2 regions of the Nonomuraea sp. NPDC052634 genome follow, and region 2 is predicted to be linked to the other one. Evidence: riboswitches for the same ligand, from Rfam matches in the RefSeq annotation. Region 2 holds a riboswitch; the other holds the start of a gene.

Region 1 (7,000 bases), on a different contig from region 2:
GCGCACGCTCCTTGAGCGGGCGCTGAGCGTGGAGAACGCGTTCGGCCGCGAGCGCCTTGAGCGCTGGGGCCCGCGTACCCTCGACATCGACCTGATCGTGGTGGGCGACGTCGTCTCCGACGACCCCGAGCTGACGCTGCCGCATCCCCGGGCGCACGAGCGGGCGTTCGTGCTGGTGCCGTGGGCGGCCGCCGACCCCGAGGGGGAGCTGCCCGGCAAGGGCACGGTGGCCGGGCTGCTCGAAGGGCTCGATCGGCGGGGCGTGCGCCTGCGTGAGGATCTCAAGCTGCAGAGGCCCGATTGAAGCCAACGTCTCCTGGTCCCCTCGTCGGCATTTTGATCATCGTCGCCCTGGCGACCTGGGCGGCGATCATGATGGGCGACTACGGCGGGTGGCCGGTGCTGCCGTGGACCGCGATTCCCACGCTGCTGCTGCTGGCGCTCGGCGAGGGCTACAGCGGCTGGGCCACCAAGGCCAGGATCGCGCGCAAGCCCGGCACCAAGCCGGTCGAGCCGCTCGCGGTGGCCCGCCTTGCGGCGCTGGCCAAGGCGTCGGCGTACGCGGGCGCGGTCTTCGGCGGCATCTTCGCCGGCTTCGCGCTGCACACCGTGCAGCTCCTCGACCGCGAGACGCCGCGCGGTGAGTTCTTCATCGCGACGGGCTCGCTCGTGTCGTGCGTACTGCTCGTCTGCGCCGCGCTTTACCTGGAGCACTGCTGCAAGGTGCCGAAGAAGCCCGAGGACGAGCAGCCGCGCGACTAGCGCTCGCCGGGCTGGCCCTCCTCGATGGCCCGCTGCGCGGCGGCGAGGCGGTCGTGCCACATCTCGCGCTGCAGCAGGCGCAGCGCGCGGCGCAGCACGTCGCTGGGCCGCTCACCTTCCCGCAACGCGGTACGGATGATCCGCTCGTCTTCGGCGTTGGCCCGGAAGGCGATCTCAGCCATGCCTTGAGCTTATGGACCCGCCGACGGCCTTGTCCTGCGTTTGACGGACGGGCGCGCGGCGGCGGCCGAAGAGGTAGATGACGGGGGCGGTGCAGATCAGCGGGCCGATGACGGCGAGCGGGCGTTCGAGCCACCACACGAGGTCGGGCGGTATCCGGTCGCCGAGGGTACCGAACAGCCACCACGACAGGCCGAGCGAGATGGCCATGCCGGTGGTGTGGAAGAGGAACAGCGGCAGCGAGTAGCGGTTGATGAACTCGTTGAGCCGCCGCCAGCGCGGACGCTCCAGCACCCGCTCCATGGCGGGGCGCAGCACCTCGACCAGCCCGATCTGGAACAGCAGCAGCGCGACGATGACGAACGTGGGCGGCGCCATGTTCGACCACTTGTCGCCCGGCACGCCCACCATCGAGCCCGGGTAGATGCCGGAGTACACCAGCCCGAACAGCGCGAAGAAGCCGGTCCACAGCAGCGCGGCGTCGTAACGCCTGGGCAGCTCCACGACCCGGTCGTAGAAGAAGCCCGCCTGGTGCGCCAGCCCCCACACGACGATCATGTTGAGCCAGCCGACCCAGTCGAGGTCGTAGCGGAAGCGCAGCACGTCCACCACGAGGGCGGTGCCGCCGAGCCAGATCAGCGCGAGCACGTCGTAGCGGCGGTGCAGCCACAGCGCGACCGGCAGCAGCGCGATGAGCACGAGATAGACGGCGAGGAACCACAGCGGGCTGAGCACCAGCAGCACCACCCGCCACATCCAGTCCACTTCGAAGGTGTACGTCACCATCGCCCCGATGACGACCCACACCCCGGACAGAAACAGCGCGGGTAAGGCGAGCGCGCGGATGCGGCGCAGCACGAACGCGCCGATGCCGACGCCGCGCTCCTTGGCCCGGTGCCAGGACAGCAGGTGCACGTGGCCGCCGACGTAGAAGAACAGCGGCAGCACCTGCAGCAGCCAGGTGAGGATCCACAGGCCCGAGGTGAAGCCGAGCGGGCTGGTGGGTTCGGGGCCGGACGGCTTCCATTCGAGGATGGTGAACGCCCAGTGCCACACCACCACCACGACCAGGCTGATCGCGCGGAGCCAGTCGATGTACTTGTCGCGTTGCCGCCCTGTCACTGCCGCCCTGTCACTTGTCGATGTCACCCACGACGAAGAACATCGAGCCGAGGATGGCGACCATGTCGGCGACCACGTGTCCCGGCAGCATCTCCCTCAGCACCTGGATGTTGTTGTACGACGCCGAGCGCAGCTTGAGCCGCCACGGCGTCTTGTCGCCCCTCGAGACCAGGTAGTAGCCGTTGATGCCGAGCGGGTTCTCCGTCCACGCGTACGTGTGGCCCTCCGGCACCTTCAGCACCTTCGGCAGCCGCTGGTTGATCGGCCCCGGCGGCAGCTCGCGCAGCCGCTCGACGCACGCGTCCGCCAGGTCGAGCGAGACCTTGAGCTGGTCGAACAGCACCTCGAAGCGCGCGTGGCAGTCGCCCGCGCCGCGCGTGACGACCTTCACCGGCAGCTCGCCATAGGCCAGGTACGGATCGTCGCGCCGCAGGTCGAAGTCCACTCCGGAGGCGCGGGCGATGGGGCCGCTGACGCCGTACTGCATGATCTGCTCGCGCGTCAGCACCCCCACCCCCTTGGTACGGGCGATGAAGATCTCGTTGTGCAGGATGAGGTTCTCGATGTCCGGCACCCGGCGGCGGGTCTCGGCGACGGCCGCCGACACCCGATCCAGCCAGCCCAGCGGCAGGTCCTCCTTCAGGCCGCCGACCCGGTTGAACATGTAGTGCATGCGCCCGCCGGAGATCTCCTCCATGACCGCCTGGATGCGCTCACGCTCGTTGAACGCGTAGAACAGCGGCGTCATCGCGCCCAGCTCCAGCGGGTAGGAGCCGAGGAACATCAGGTGGTTGAGCACGCGGTTGAGCTCGGCCAGCAGCGTACGGGCCCAGACGGCGCGCACGGGCGGCTCCATGCCGAGCATGCGTTCGGCGGCGATGACCACGCCCAGCTCGTTCGCGAAGCCCGACAGCCAGTCGTGCCGGTTGGCGAGCATGATGATCTGACGGTAGTCGCGCACCTCGAACAGCTTCTCCGCGCCGCGGTGCATGTAGCCGACGATCGGCTCGGCGGCGGTGATGCGCTCGCCGTCGAGCGTCAGCCGCAGCCGCAGCACGCCGTGGGTGGACGGGTGCTGCGGACCGATGTTGAGGATCATGTCCTCGGTGGCCAGCTCTTTAGCTCCCGCGCCGATTCCGACCACACGTTCCGTCATACGGCCATGCTCCCACCGTCGTCACCGGTGATCCAGCAGGGGGGTTGGTCAAGAGATGGTATGCGATGGCATCCCGTAGGCGGACACGGGGAGGAATAGCTGGAACGGGGGGAGAAGGACCATGAAGAGAGTTCTCTTCGATATCGCGGCCCTGATCGCGCGCATCGTGACCGGCGTGATCTTCGTCGCGCACGGATGGCAGAAGTGGCAGGGCGGGCACGCCGCGATCGCGGCGGGATTCGGCGAGATGGGCATCCCGATGCCCGAGCTTGCCGCGGGCTACGCCATGGTCGTCGAGCTCATCGGTGGGGTGCTGCTCATCCTCGGGGCGTTGGTCCGGCCGGTGGCGCTGCTGCTGCTGATCAACATGATCGGCGCGGTCGTCTTCGCGCACTCGGGCAAGGGCCTCTTCGTGGACGAAGGCGGCTGGGAGCTCGCGGGGGCGCTCGCCGCGCTCTGCCTGCTGTTCGTCGCGCTGGGCGGCGGGCGCATCGGCATCGACGGCATCTTCGGCCGCATGTGGCGCAAGCGGCACGAACGCGCGGACGAGGACTTGGCGTCCCAGCAGACGGGCCGGAGCGGCGCCACCTCTGCGGGCTATGGCGCGGGCGGGCCGACCACGCCCGCCAGGTCCGCCACCACCGAGCAGCCGGAGGTGCCTCGGCAGCAGACGGCGCCCCACCACGAGCCTGGTGGGTCCCGGCAGGACCGGGCGAGCCGGCTCAGCGACGACGACATGCGGGAGATCGACTCCCTGGTCGCCGACGAGCCGCCCCAGCACCGCAAGCCGCCGAACCGCTGACTCGCCGAACCGCCGACCTGCCGACCTGCCGACCCGGCGACCCGGCGACCCGCTGACCTGCCGAACCGCCTGACCCGGCGAACTACCGACCCGGCGACCCGCTGACCCGGTGGCCGCCGAGCCGCGCTTCCGGTCTGCGCGTCTGCGGGCTCACGTCCGGAATGAGCGCCCGAGAACCCGGGCGCACGGTCAGCGGGAGACCAGGTCGCGCAGGGCCGACACGAGCCGGTCCACGTGCTCCTGCGTGGTGCCGATGCCGATCGAGGCCCGTACGGCGGAGGCGGTGCCGTCCTCGCAGCCCCCGTCGGAGGCGCCCAGCAGGTGGCGGACGAACGGGTGCGCGCAGAACTTCCCGTCGCGCACCCCGATGCCGTACTCGCCGGACAGCACCTCGGCCACCTCCCGCGCCGAGTAGCCGTCCACGGTGAACGACACGATGCCGACCCGGGGGTGGTCGGGGCCCCACAGCGACAGCTCGCGCACCCCGTCGATCGAGGCCAGCCCGGCGCGCAGCCGGGCGAGCAGCCGCTCCTCCTCGCCGACCAGCTCCGTCCAGCCGGTCGCGGTCAGCGCGTCGCAGGCCGCGGCCAGCGCGATGGCGCCCAGCACGTTGGGGGTGCCGGCCTCGTGGCGCGGCTCGGGGTCGTCGTGCCACTCGACGCTCTCGCCGACCGAGCGCACCGCGCCGCCGCCCTTCAGGTACGGCTCGCCAGCGGCCAGCCAGTCCCGCCGCCCGACCAGCGCGCCCGCGCCGAACGGCGCGTACAGCTTGTGGCCTGAGAAGGCGATGTAGTCGAGGTCGAGCGCGGTGAGGTTGAGCTTCCTGTGCGGTACGTACTGCGCCGCGTCCACGAAGATCCGCGCGCCGTGCCGGTGCGCGATGTGGGCCAGGGCCGCGATGGGCCACAGCTCGCCGGTGACGTTGGATGCGGCGGTGACGACGAGCAGCTTGGGCCCGTCGATGGCGGCCAGCGTCTCGTCGGCGGCGCGGACCGCCTCGCCGGGGAAGGCGGGCGGCGCCAGCCGGACGGCGTTCGGCCAGGGCAGGAGCGAGGCGTGGTGCTCGGTGTCGAAGACGACCGTGGTGCAGCCCTCGGGCAGGCAGCCGGCCAGCAGGTTCGTGGCGTCGGTGGTGTTGCGGGTGAAGATCACCGCGTCGTCGGGGCGGGCGCCGACGAAGGCGCGTACGGTGTGGCGGGCCTGCTCGTAGCGGGCGGTGGTGAGCTGCGATGCGTAGCCCGCGCCGCGGTGGACGCTGGAGTAAGCCGGAAGCGCGGCGGTGACGGCGGCGCTGACCGGCTCGAGACAGGGGGCGCTGGCGGCGTAGTCGAGGTTGGCGTATCCGACCAGGCGGCCGCCCTTGACCGGCACCTCGAGGTCGGCGCCCAGGACGGCGGGGATCGGCCGGCGCTGCTGCGTGGCGGTGGCGGAGCTCTCCTCAGCGGTGGCGGCGCGGCCGGAGTTGAAGATCGTCAGAGTGGACACGGCAAACCTCCTTCGGGACCATCGGGCCCCTGGAAGCAGCCACGGAGCCCGCGCTTGCCCGCCACACCTCGTGACGGACCAGGTCTTCACCCGGGGCACCCCGCCGCGGACGCGAGGGTTGCCGGCCAGCTAGCCGGGGCTTGACGCTGGCGCTCATGACCTACGGGCTGAACTATAACCGACGGCCCGGCAGAAATCGCAAGGGCGAACTTATGTGACCTCCGACTCGTTGCTACCGGATATCCGACAGCACCCGAGTCATGGAGGTACCCGATGCTCGACTGGGTGGCCGACCCGCAGATCTGGATCGGCTTCTTAACCCTGGTCGCCCTGGAGATCGTGCTGGGGATCGACAACATCATCTTCATCTCCATCCTCGCCGGGAAGCTGCCGCCCGAGCGGCGCGACCGCGCCCGGGTGCTCGGCCTCGGCGCGGCCCTGGTGAGCCGGTTGCTCCTGCTGCTCGGCCTGTCGTGGGTGGTGCGGCTCACCGATCCGCTGTTCGCCGTCTTCGGCCATGAGATCTCCGGACGCGACCTGATCCTGCTGCTCGGTGGCCTGTTCCTGCTCGGCAAGAGCGTCACCGAGATCCACCACAACATGGAGGCACCGCACGAGGAGGAGGGCGGCAAGAAGGTCGCGGCCACCTCGTTCGCCTCCGTGATCCTGCAGATCATGGTGCTGGACATCGTCTTCTCGCTCGACTCGGTGATCACTGCGGTCGGCATGGTCGACGAGCTGGGCGTGATGATCGCGGCCGTCATCGTGGCGGTGGCCGTGATGCTCTTCGCGTCCGGGCCGATCAGCCGGTTCGTCGACAGCCACCCCACGATCAAGATGCTGGCGCTGGCGTTCCTGGTGCTCATCGGCGTGATGCTCGTCGCCGAGGGTCTCGACCAGCACATCCCGAAGGGTTACATTTACTTCGCGATGGCGTTCTCTGTCGTGGTGGAGCTGCTCAACATCCGGGTACGGAGCAGGCACGCGAAGAAGGAGCAGGTCACTCCTAAGATGAAATAGTGGGCTTTGATCCTTGGAATCCGGATTTCGTAGCGCACCCCTACGGGGTCTACGACGAGTTGCGGCGCGAGTCGCCCGTGACGTACTTCGAGCCGACCAATCAGTGGCTCATCGCGCGGCACGCCGACGTGAACGCGCTGCTCAGAGACCGCCGGCTGGGCCGCTCGTACCTGCACGTGGCGACCCACGAGGAGTTCGGCAGGCCGCCGGAGCCGGAGTTCCAGGAGCCGTTCTGGCGCGTGATCAGGGCGGGCATGCTCGACGTGGAACCGCCGGTGCACACGAGGCTGCGCCGGTTGGTCTCCAAGGCGTTCACGCCGCGCATGGTCGAGTCGCTGCGGCCCCGCGTCAGATCCATCGCGCGTGAGCTGGTGGACGCGTACGTGGAGAAGGGCGGCGGCGACCTCATCGCCGAGGTCGCCGAGCCGCTGCCGGTCACCGTCATCGCGGAGATGCTCGGCATCCCCGAGAGC
Region 2 (7,000 bases):
AAGCCCGGAGCCTTGACGGCGACGGAGCGGAACAGGCCGCGGATCTTGTTGACGACCAGGGTGGCCAGGGCCTCGCCCTCGATGTCCTCGGCGATGATCAGCAGCGGCTTGCCCGACTGGACGACCTTGTCGAGCAGCGGCAGCAGGTCCTTGTTGGCGGAGACCTTGCTGTTGACGATCAGGATGTAGGGGTCTTCGAGAACGGCCTCCATGCGGTCGGAGTCGGTCACGAAGTACATCGAGGTCATGCCCTTGTCGAAGCGCATACCCTCGGTGAGCTCGAGCTCCAGGCCGAAGGTGTTGCTCTCCTCGACGGTGATGACGCCTTCCTTGCCGACCTTGTCCATCGCCTCGGCGATGAGCGAGCCGATCTCGGGGTCGGCGGCGGAGATGGAGGCGGTCGAAGCGATCTGCTCCTTGGTCTCCACGTCCTTGGCCAGCTTGGAGAGCTCCTCGCTGACGCGCTCGACGGCGGCCTCGATGCCCTTCTTCAGGGCCATCGGGTTGGCCCCGGCGGCGACGTTACGCAGACCCTCGCGCACCAGCGCCTGGGCGAGCACGGTGGCCGTGGTGGTGCCGTCACCGGCCACGTCGTCGGTCTTCTTGGCGACCTCCTTGACCAGCTCGGCGCCGATCTTCTCCCAGGGGTCCTCGAGCTCGATCTCCTTGGCGATGGACACACCGTCGTTGGTGATCGTGGGGGCGCCCCACTTCTTCTCCAGCACGACGTTGCGGCCCTTCGGGCCCAGGGTCACCTTCACGGCGTCGGCGAGCTGGTTCATACCGCGCTCGAGACCGCGCCGGGCGTCCTCGTCAAACGCGATCATCTTGGCTGCCATAAGGCTAGACCTCCCAGTTGCAGGGTGGCTTGTCGTGGACCGAGCCGACGCCCGCGACGGCATGGGTCAGCATCTCCTTCGGCAGACCCCATCGTCCCGATCCGGTGTTGGCACTCTACTGCACAGAGTGCCAACGAACTGTTTAGCACTCTACCCTGCCGAGTGCAAGCGAACGCCCCTGCTCTCCCTGCTTTCTCCCAGGTCAACGGCCTTTTGCTGGTCTGCGCTCATATGCGCCGGTACGGCGAGCCGCCGGGCGGCCCACCGTACGCGAGTCGACGAAAGAGTGATGAGGGCTCGCACGGACTGCGCTGCCGTGCGAACCCACCCGGTGCGTACCAGGTCGTGGATCAGACAGTGCGGACGGACTCCGCCTGCGGTCCCTTCTGGCCCTGCGTGATCTCGAACTCGACGCGCTGTCCCTGCTCGAGAGATCGGTACCCGTCCATCAGGATCGCTGAGTAATGGACGAATACATCCTTACCACCGTCTACCGCGATGAAGCCGTAGCCCTTGTCCGCGTTGAACCACTTGACGGTGCCCTGCGCCACTTCCGACTCCTCTTACTGGTCTACCAGATCTCGCCCATTCCTCCGCGAGACCTGTAATCGCCCGACTTAACGGAAAATCAGCCGGACGATCGCCTCGACCATACCTGTGGCAAGGGGTTTGGCAACAGAGTCAATCTGCAAACAGCCTATTTCACCCATCCGAAGGTCGTTCAACGTTGAATTGGGCCTGGAAAAGGAGAAGGCGCCCACTAGGGGCGCCTTCAGGATGTGATCCTCGACACTCAGCCGCCGGCGACGGCCGGGATGATGGAGATCTGAACGCCGTCGGGGGCCGGAGTGTCGAGCCCCTGGGCGAATCGGACGTCCTCTTCTCCCACGTAAACGTTGACAAAACGACGAATCTTGCCCGATTCATCCAGAATTCTGGCGCCGATGCCCGGGTAGTCCGCGTCGAGCTTGGTGAGCACGTCACGAAGAGTCGCGCCCTCGCCACTGACCTCGGCGTTGCCCCCGGTGTATGTGCGCAGAATGGTGGGAATCCGCACAGAAACGCTCATGGTTATAGTCGCCTTTCCTGATTGATCAGACAGTCGCGCGGAACGCGTCGAGGGAGGGCCGGATCACGGCCGTGGGTACGGCGTCGTCGCTGATCGCGTCGAGCGTCTTGAGCCCGTCACCGGTGTTGAGCACCACGGTCAGGGCCTCGGGGTCGAGCACGCCGTTCTCGGTGAGCTTCTTCAGCACGCCCACCGTGACGCCGCCCGCGGTCTCGGCGAAGACGCCCTCCGTCGAGGCCAGCAGCTTGATGGCGGCCACGATCTCCTCGTCGGTGACGTCCTCGACGGCCCCGCCGGTGCGCCGGGCGATGTCCAGCACGTACGGCCCGTCGGCCGGGTTGCCGATGGCCAGCGACTTGGCGATGGTGTCGGGCTTGACCGGCCGCACGACGTCGTGGCCCGCCTTGAACGCGGTGGACACCGGCGAGCACCCGGCCGCCTGCGCGCCGAAGATCTTGTACGGCGTGTCCTCGACGAGCCCCAGCTTGATGAGCTCCTGGAAGCCCTTGTCGATCTTCGTGAGCTGGGAGCCGGAGGCGATGGGGATGATGATCTGCTCGGGCAGCCGCCAGCCGAGCTGCTCGGCGATCTCGTACGCGAGCGTCTTGGAGCCCTCCGCGTAGTAGGGCCGCAGGTTGACGTTGACGAAGCCCCACTTGTCGCCGAGCGGGTCGCCGATGAGCTCCGAGCAGAACCGGTTGACGTCGTCGTACGTGCCCTCGATGCCGATGAGCTTGCCGCCGAAGACCCGCGCCATGGCGATTTTCGCCTGCTCCAGGTTGGCCGGGATGAACACGCACGCCTCCAGCCCGGCGCGCGCCGCGGCGGCGGTGACCGCGCCCGCGAGGTTGCCGGTGGAGGAGCAGGAAAGGGTGTGGAATCCGAAGTTCCTGGCCGCTTCCACGGCCATGGCGACGACCCGGTCTTTGAACGAGTGGGTGGGGTTGCCCGAGTCGTCCTTCACGTAAAGGGACTTGATTCCGAGCGTTCGACCGAGGTTTCCGGCCTTGACCAATTTCGTCCAGCCGGGGTTCATATTCGGCTTTTCGGTCACGTCGGCCGGCACCGGAAGCAGCGCCCGGTAACGCCAGATGTTGGCGGGACCCGATTCGATCTGTTCGCGGGTCACTTCGCCGAAGTCGTAGGCCGCCTCAAGCGGCCCGAAACACTCCAGACAGGCGAAGCTGGGACCCAGCGGGTAACGAGCGCCGCACTCGCGGCAGGACAGACCGACGGCAGGACCAAAGTCAAGCGACATGAAGCGAGGCCTTCCCTCATCTTCGCCCGCGGCCACCTTGACCGCGAACCGGAATTGGCACCTTGTCCCGGTCGGCCTCGCCAGGTCGCGAGTCTCGAAAGCCGGGAGGGTTGCCGGGGCTTCACAGGGCCGGTCCCTCCACCCCTCTGGATGAGCTGTATGAAGTTGTTGAATTGGACTCTACCCGCTGAAGTGGACGAAATTACCACCCGTCTCAAGATGTGAGACGGGTGGTCTCATCGGTAGTCCTCTCCCAGCACGCTCTGCACGTATTTGCGGGCCTGGTGGATGCGGGACTTCGCGGTGCCCAGCGGGATGCCGAGCTGCTCGGCCACCTCGTTGTAATCGAGCTGGACGATGTCGCGCAGCACCAGCGCCTGCGCGAGATCGGGCTTGTCGGCCTCCAGCGCCTCCATGGCGTCGAGCAGGTCGAGCCGCGAGCCCGCGATCACGCTGACCCGCCGCACGTCGGGCTTCTGCACGGGCAGCTCGTCCGAGCTCTGCTCGGCCGCCCGACGCTTGAGCGACCGGTACGTCGTGCGGGCGCAGTTGGCCGTCACGATGTGCAGCCACGTACTGAACCTGGCCCGCCCCTCGAAACGGCTGATATTGCGCGCGACGGCCAGCAACGTATCTTGCGAGGCCTCCTCCGCGTCCTGGTGATAAGGCAGGATTCGGGCGCAATGCCGCATCACATCGGGCTCTATCCGCGCCAGGAGCTCACCGAGTGCGCGATGGTCTCCGGCGGCGGCTGAGCGAGCGAGTTCCTCGGTTAGCTCATCAAGCGCCATAGCTGGGATCCTATGATCGAAAGGAGCCTGGATGAACAGCGTGCTGTTGGCCTCCAACAGGGGGCCGGTCTCCTTCACCGTCTCCGACGACGGCGAACTCACCATGAAGCGCGGCGGAGGCGGTCTCGTCTCCGGGCTGTCGGGCGTGGCCAAGGGCGACGGCGTGCTGTGGGTCTGCGCCGCGCTGTCCGACGGCGACCGCAGCGCCGTACGCCTGGCCGGCGGCGGCCGCATCGACCACGCCGGCTACGACACGGGCCCGATGCGCATGCTGGACATCGCGCCCGCCACCTTCCACCGCGCCTACAACGCGGTGGCCAACTCGACCCTGTGGTTCGTCAACCATCTGCTCTACGACATCCCCAACTCGCCCAATTTCGGCACCCGTTTCGAGCGCGAGTGGGAGTCCTACCGCGACTACAACGGCGCCTTCGCGCTGGCGCTCGCCGAAGAGGCCGGGCACGGCGCGCGCGTGATGGTGCAGGACTACCACCTTACGCTGACGCCGGCCATGCTCAGGGCCGAACGGCCGGACCTGCGCATCGCCCATTTCAGCCACACCCCCTGGGCACCGCCCGAGTACTTCTCCCTGCTGCCCGACGACGTCGCCAGAGAGGTGCTCGAAGGCATCCTCGGCGCCGACCACGCCGGGTTCCTCACCGACCGGTGGGCGCAGGCGTTCATGGACTGCTGCGAGCGGCTGCTCGGCGCCGAGGCCGACCGGGTCGGCCGCAGCGTCACCCACGCGGGCAGGACCACCCGCATCGGCGTCCACAGCCTGGGCGTGGACGGCGCGGCGCTGTGGGAGCGGGCCAGCGAGCCCGACGTCGAGTCGCACATGGCCGCGCTCAGGGAGCAGGTCGGCGAGCGCAAGCTGATCGTCCGCATCGACCGCACCGAGCTGTCGAAGAACATCGTGCGCGGGCTCATCGCCTACCGCGAGTTCCTCGCCGCACACCCCGAGTGGCACGGCCGCGTGGTGCACCTCGCCTTCGCCTACCCCAGCAGGCACGACCTGCCCGAATATCGCGAGTACACCGCCTCGGTGCAGCGCTGCGCCCAGGAGATCGAGGACGAGTACGCCACCGAGGACTGGGACCCGCTGATACTCAACGTCGACGACGACTACCCGCGCTCGCTGGCGGCCTACCGGCTGGCCGACGTGCTGCTGGTCAACCCCATCCGCGACGGCATGAACCTGGTGGCCAAGGAGGGCCCCGTGCTGTCGCCGCGCTGCGCGCTCGTGCTGTCGCGGGAGGCGGGGGCGGCGGCCGAGCTGGGCCCGCACGCGCTCATGGTGAACCCGTACGACATCAGCGGGACCGCCGCCGCCCTGCACCAGGCGCTGATGATGCCGGAGGACGAGCGGCGCATGCGCCGCGACAGGCTGCGCGCGGCCGCGACCGCGCTGCCGCCGCAGAAGTGGCTCGCCGCCCAGCTCGAAGCCCTGGCCTGAGATCATCGCCGTGCTCAGCGCCACCGGGCGCGCGCCAGCACGCCGGAAAGGCCCGGCGTGTTCCACTGGTCCACGACCAGGATCCGGGTCTGGGGCAGGTACCACTCGCGCTGGGTGAGGCGGGATTTGACCTTGCCCGTGGTGGAGCGGCAGACGACCGCCCACTCGCGGTAGGCCGCCTTGTGCCCCGGGCCGACCTGGCGCAGCCCCTGCACCCTCGGCTTCGCCGAGGCGAAGGACAGGCCCCACTTGCGGTCGGCCGGGCAGAGCTGCACGTCGGTCGCGGGGTAGAAGGGCGTCTTGCCGGTGTAGGGGTTGAAGCTCTCGTGCCCCACCTTGATCGCCTTGGGGCCGAGGATCCAGAACCCGTCGCATCCCGGAGTGAAGTAGCTCCCCTTCGGCTTGGCGCACCTGCCGGTGACCACGCGGGTCCAGTCGGAGCGGACCTCGTACACCCTCCACTCGGCCGGAAGCCGGAGCGTGAGCCCGCCTCTGAGCTCGAGCGTGCGGGTGGACGCGGCTTCGGCGGGCAGCGCCGTCAACAGCGCCGCCACCGGGGACAGCGAGACGAGAGCGGCCGCCGCCACTCCCGCGGCGGCGAAACGAGACGTGATCATGCGAGCACTGTACGGAGTCCCGCTTACTGACGGCTGAAAACCGCCTGTCCCGACCGAGGGCGAAAACCGCGGGACGGCCCGCAAGCGCGGCTCACGTGCCGCCGATCGCCGAGACCAGCTCTTCGAGCAGCGCCACCACGCCGTCGGGACCGTCCACCACGATGTCGGCACGCTCGGCGAGCGCGGTCACCTCGGCCGAGCCGCTGCACACGGTCACGCCGGGCAGCCCGGACGCGCGCACGGCCTCGAACGCCGCGAGATCGCCGAGGTCGTCGCCCACGAACATGACCGACCTCGCCGAACGCTCGGCCAGGAACAGACTGAGCGCCTGCCCCTTGTCCATGCCGGGCGGCCGCAGCTCCAGCACCATGCGGCCGGGCTCGACCACCAGGCCGTGCTCGCCGGCCAGCTTGGCCAGCGGCTCGCGCAGCGCCTCCAGCGTGCCCTCGGGGTCGGGGCTGCGCCGGGTGTGCACGGCCACGGCGCGCCTTTTGTCCTCGATGCTGACGCCGCGCACGCCGAGCGACTCCAGCAGCAGCGGCAGCTCGGCCTTCGCGCGCGGCACGCCGGGCGGCGGCGGTGGCGCGGAGATGCGGCCGTCCTCCCAGCGCTCGAAGCCGTAGTGGCCGAGCACCACCAGGCCGGGCACGTCGGCCAGGCCGGGACCGAGCTCCAGTGCGGTGGCCGCGGGCCTGCCGGTCACGATGGCCACCGCACGGACGCGGGCGCCCAGCTCGGCGAGCACGCCGGGCGCCTTCGGATGGATCACGGCCTGGGCCGGGTCGGGCACGATCGGCGACAGGGTGCCGTCGAAGTCGAGCCCGATCACGGCGCCCGCCGGATCGTTCACGATCGCTTCCATTGCAGGGATGTTCTTCACGCGGCTGCCGTACCCAGAGGGTCAGGGACGCATGCCGAGCCTCCTGGCCGCACGATCACGCCTGCGCGCAGAGCGTAATCTGCGCAACCG

Evidence for each region. A riboswitch is a leader RNA that binds a small molecule or an ion and turns the genes downstream of it on or off. The one in region 2 is predicted to bind S-adenosylmethionine.
Region 1: it holds a riboswitch for S-adenosylmethionine, as region 2 does, so the genes downstream of both, AB0K67_RS23840 (aminotransferase class V-fold PLP-dependent enzyme) here and thrC (threonine synthase) in region 2, are expected to answer to the same signal.

The regions. Positions count from the first base shown of each region.
Region 1 is NZ_JBFATY010000005.1:306,436-313,435, reverse strand. Features, by position in the region: gene folK (2-amino-4-hydroxy-6-hydroxymethyldihydropteridine diphosphokinase) at 1-304, shown strand, start outside; gene AB0K67_RS23865 (DUF3180 domain-containing protein) at 337-762, shown strand; gene AB0K67_RS23860 (hypothetical protein) at 759-944, opposite strand; gene AB0K67_RS23855 (acyltransferase) at 937-2,064, opposite strand; gene AB0K67_RS23850 (NADH-quinone oxidoreductase subunit D) at 2,075-3,220, opposite strand; gene AB0K67_RS23845 (DoxX family protein) at 3,342-4,022, shown strand; gene AB0K67_RS23840 (aminotransferase class V-fold PLP-dependent enzyme) at 4,212-5,423, opposite strand; SAM riboswitch class IV at 5,553-5,668, opposite strand; gene AB0K67_RS23835 (TerC family protein) at 5,781-6,527, shown strand; gene AB0K67_RS23830 (cytochrome P450) at 6,527-7,000, shown strand, end outside.
Region 2 is NZ_JBFATY010000011.1:206,987-213,986, forward strand. Features, by position in the region: gene groL (chaperonin GroEL) at 1-839, opposite strand, end outside; gene AB0K67_RS34015 (cold-shock protein) at 1,190-1,390, opposite strand; gene AB0K67_RS34020 (MoaD/ThiS family protein) at 1,633-1,908, opposite strand; gene thrC (threonine synthase) at 1,934-3,166, opposite strand; SAM riboswitch class I at 3,180-3,323, opposite strand; gene AB0K67_RS34030 (RNA polymerase sigma factor) at 3,403-3,957, opposite strand; gene AB0K67_RS34035 (trehalose-6-phosphate synthase) at 3,989-5,413, shown strand; gene AB0K67_RS34040 (hypothetical protein) at 5,428-6,030, opposite strand; gene otsB (trehalose-phosphatase) at 6,122-6,892, opposite strand; gene AB0K67_RS34050 (DUF3263 domain-containing protein) at 6,932-7,000, opposite strand, start outside.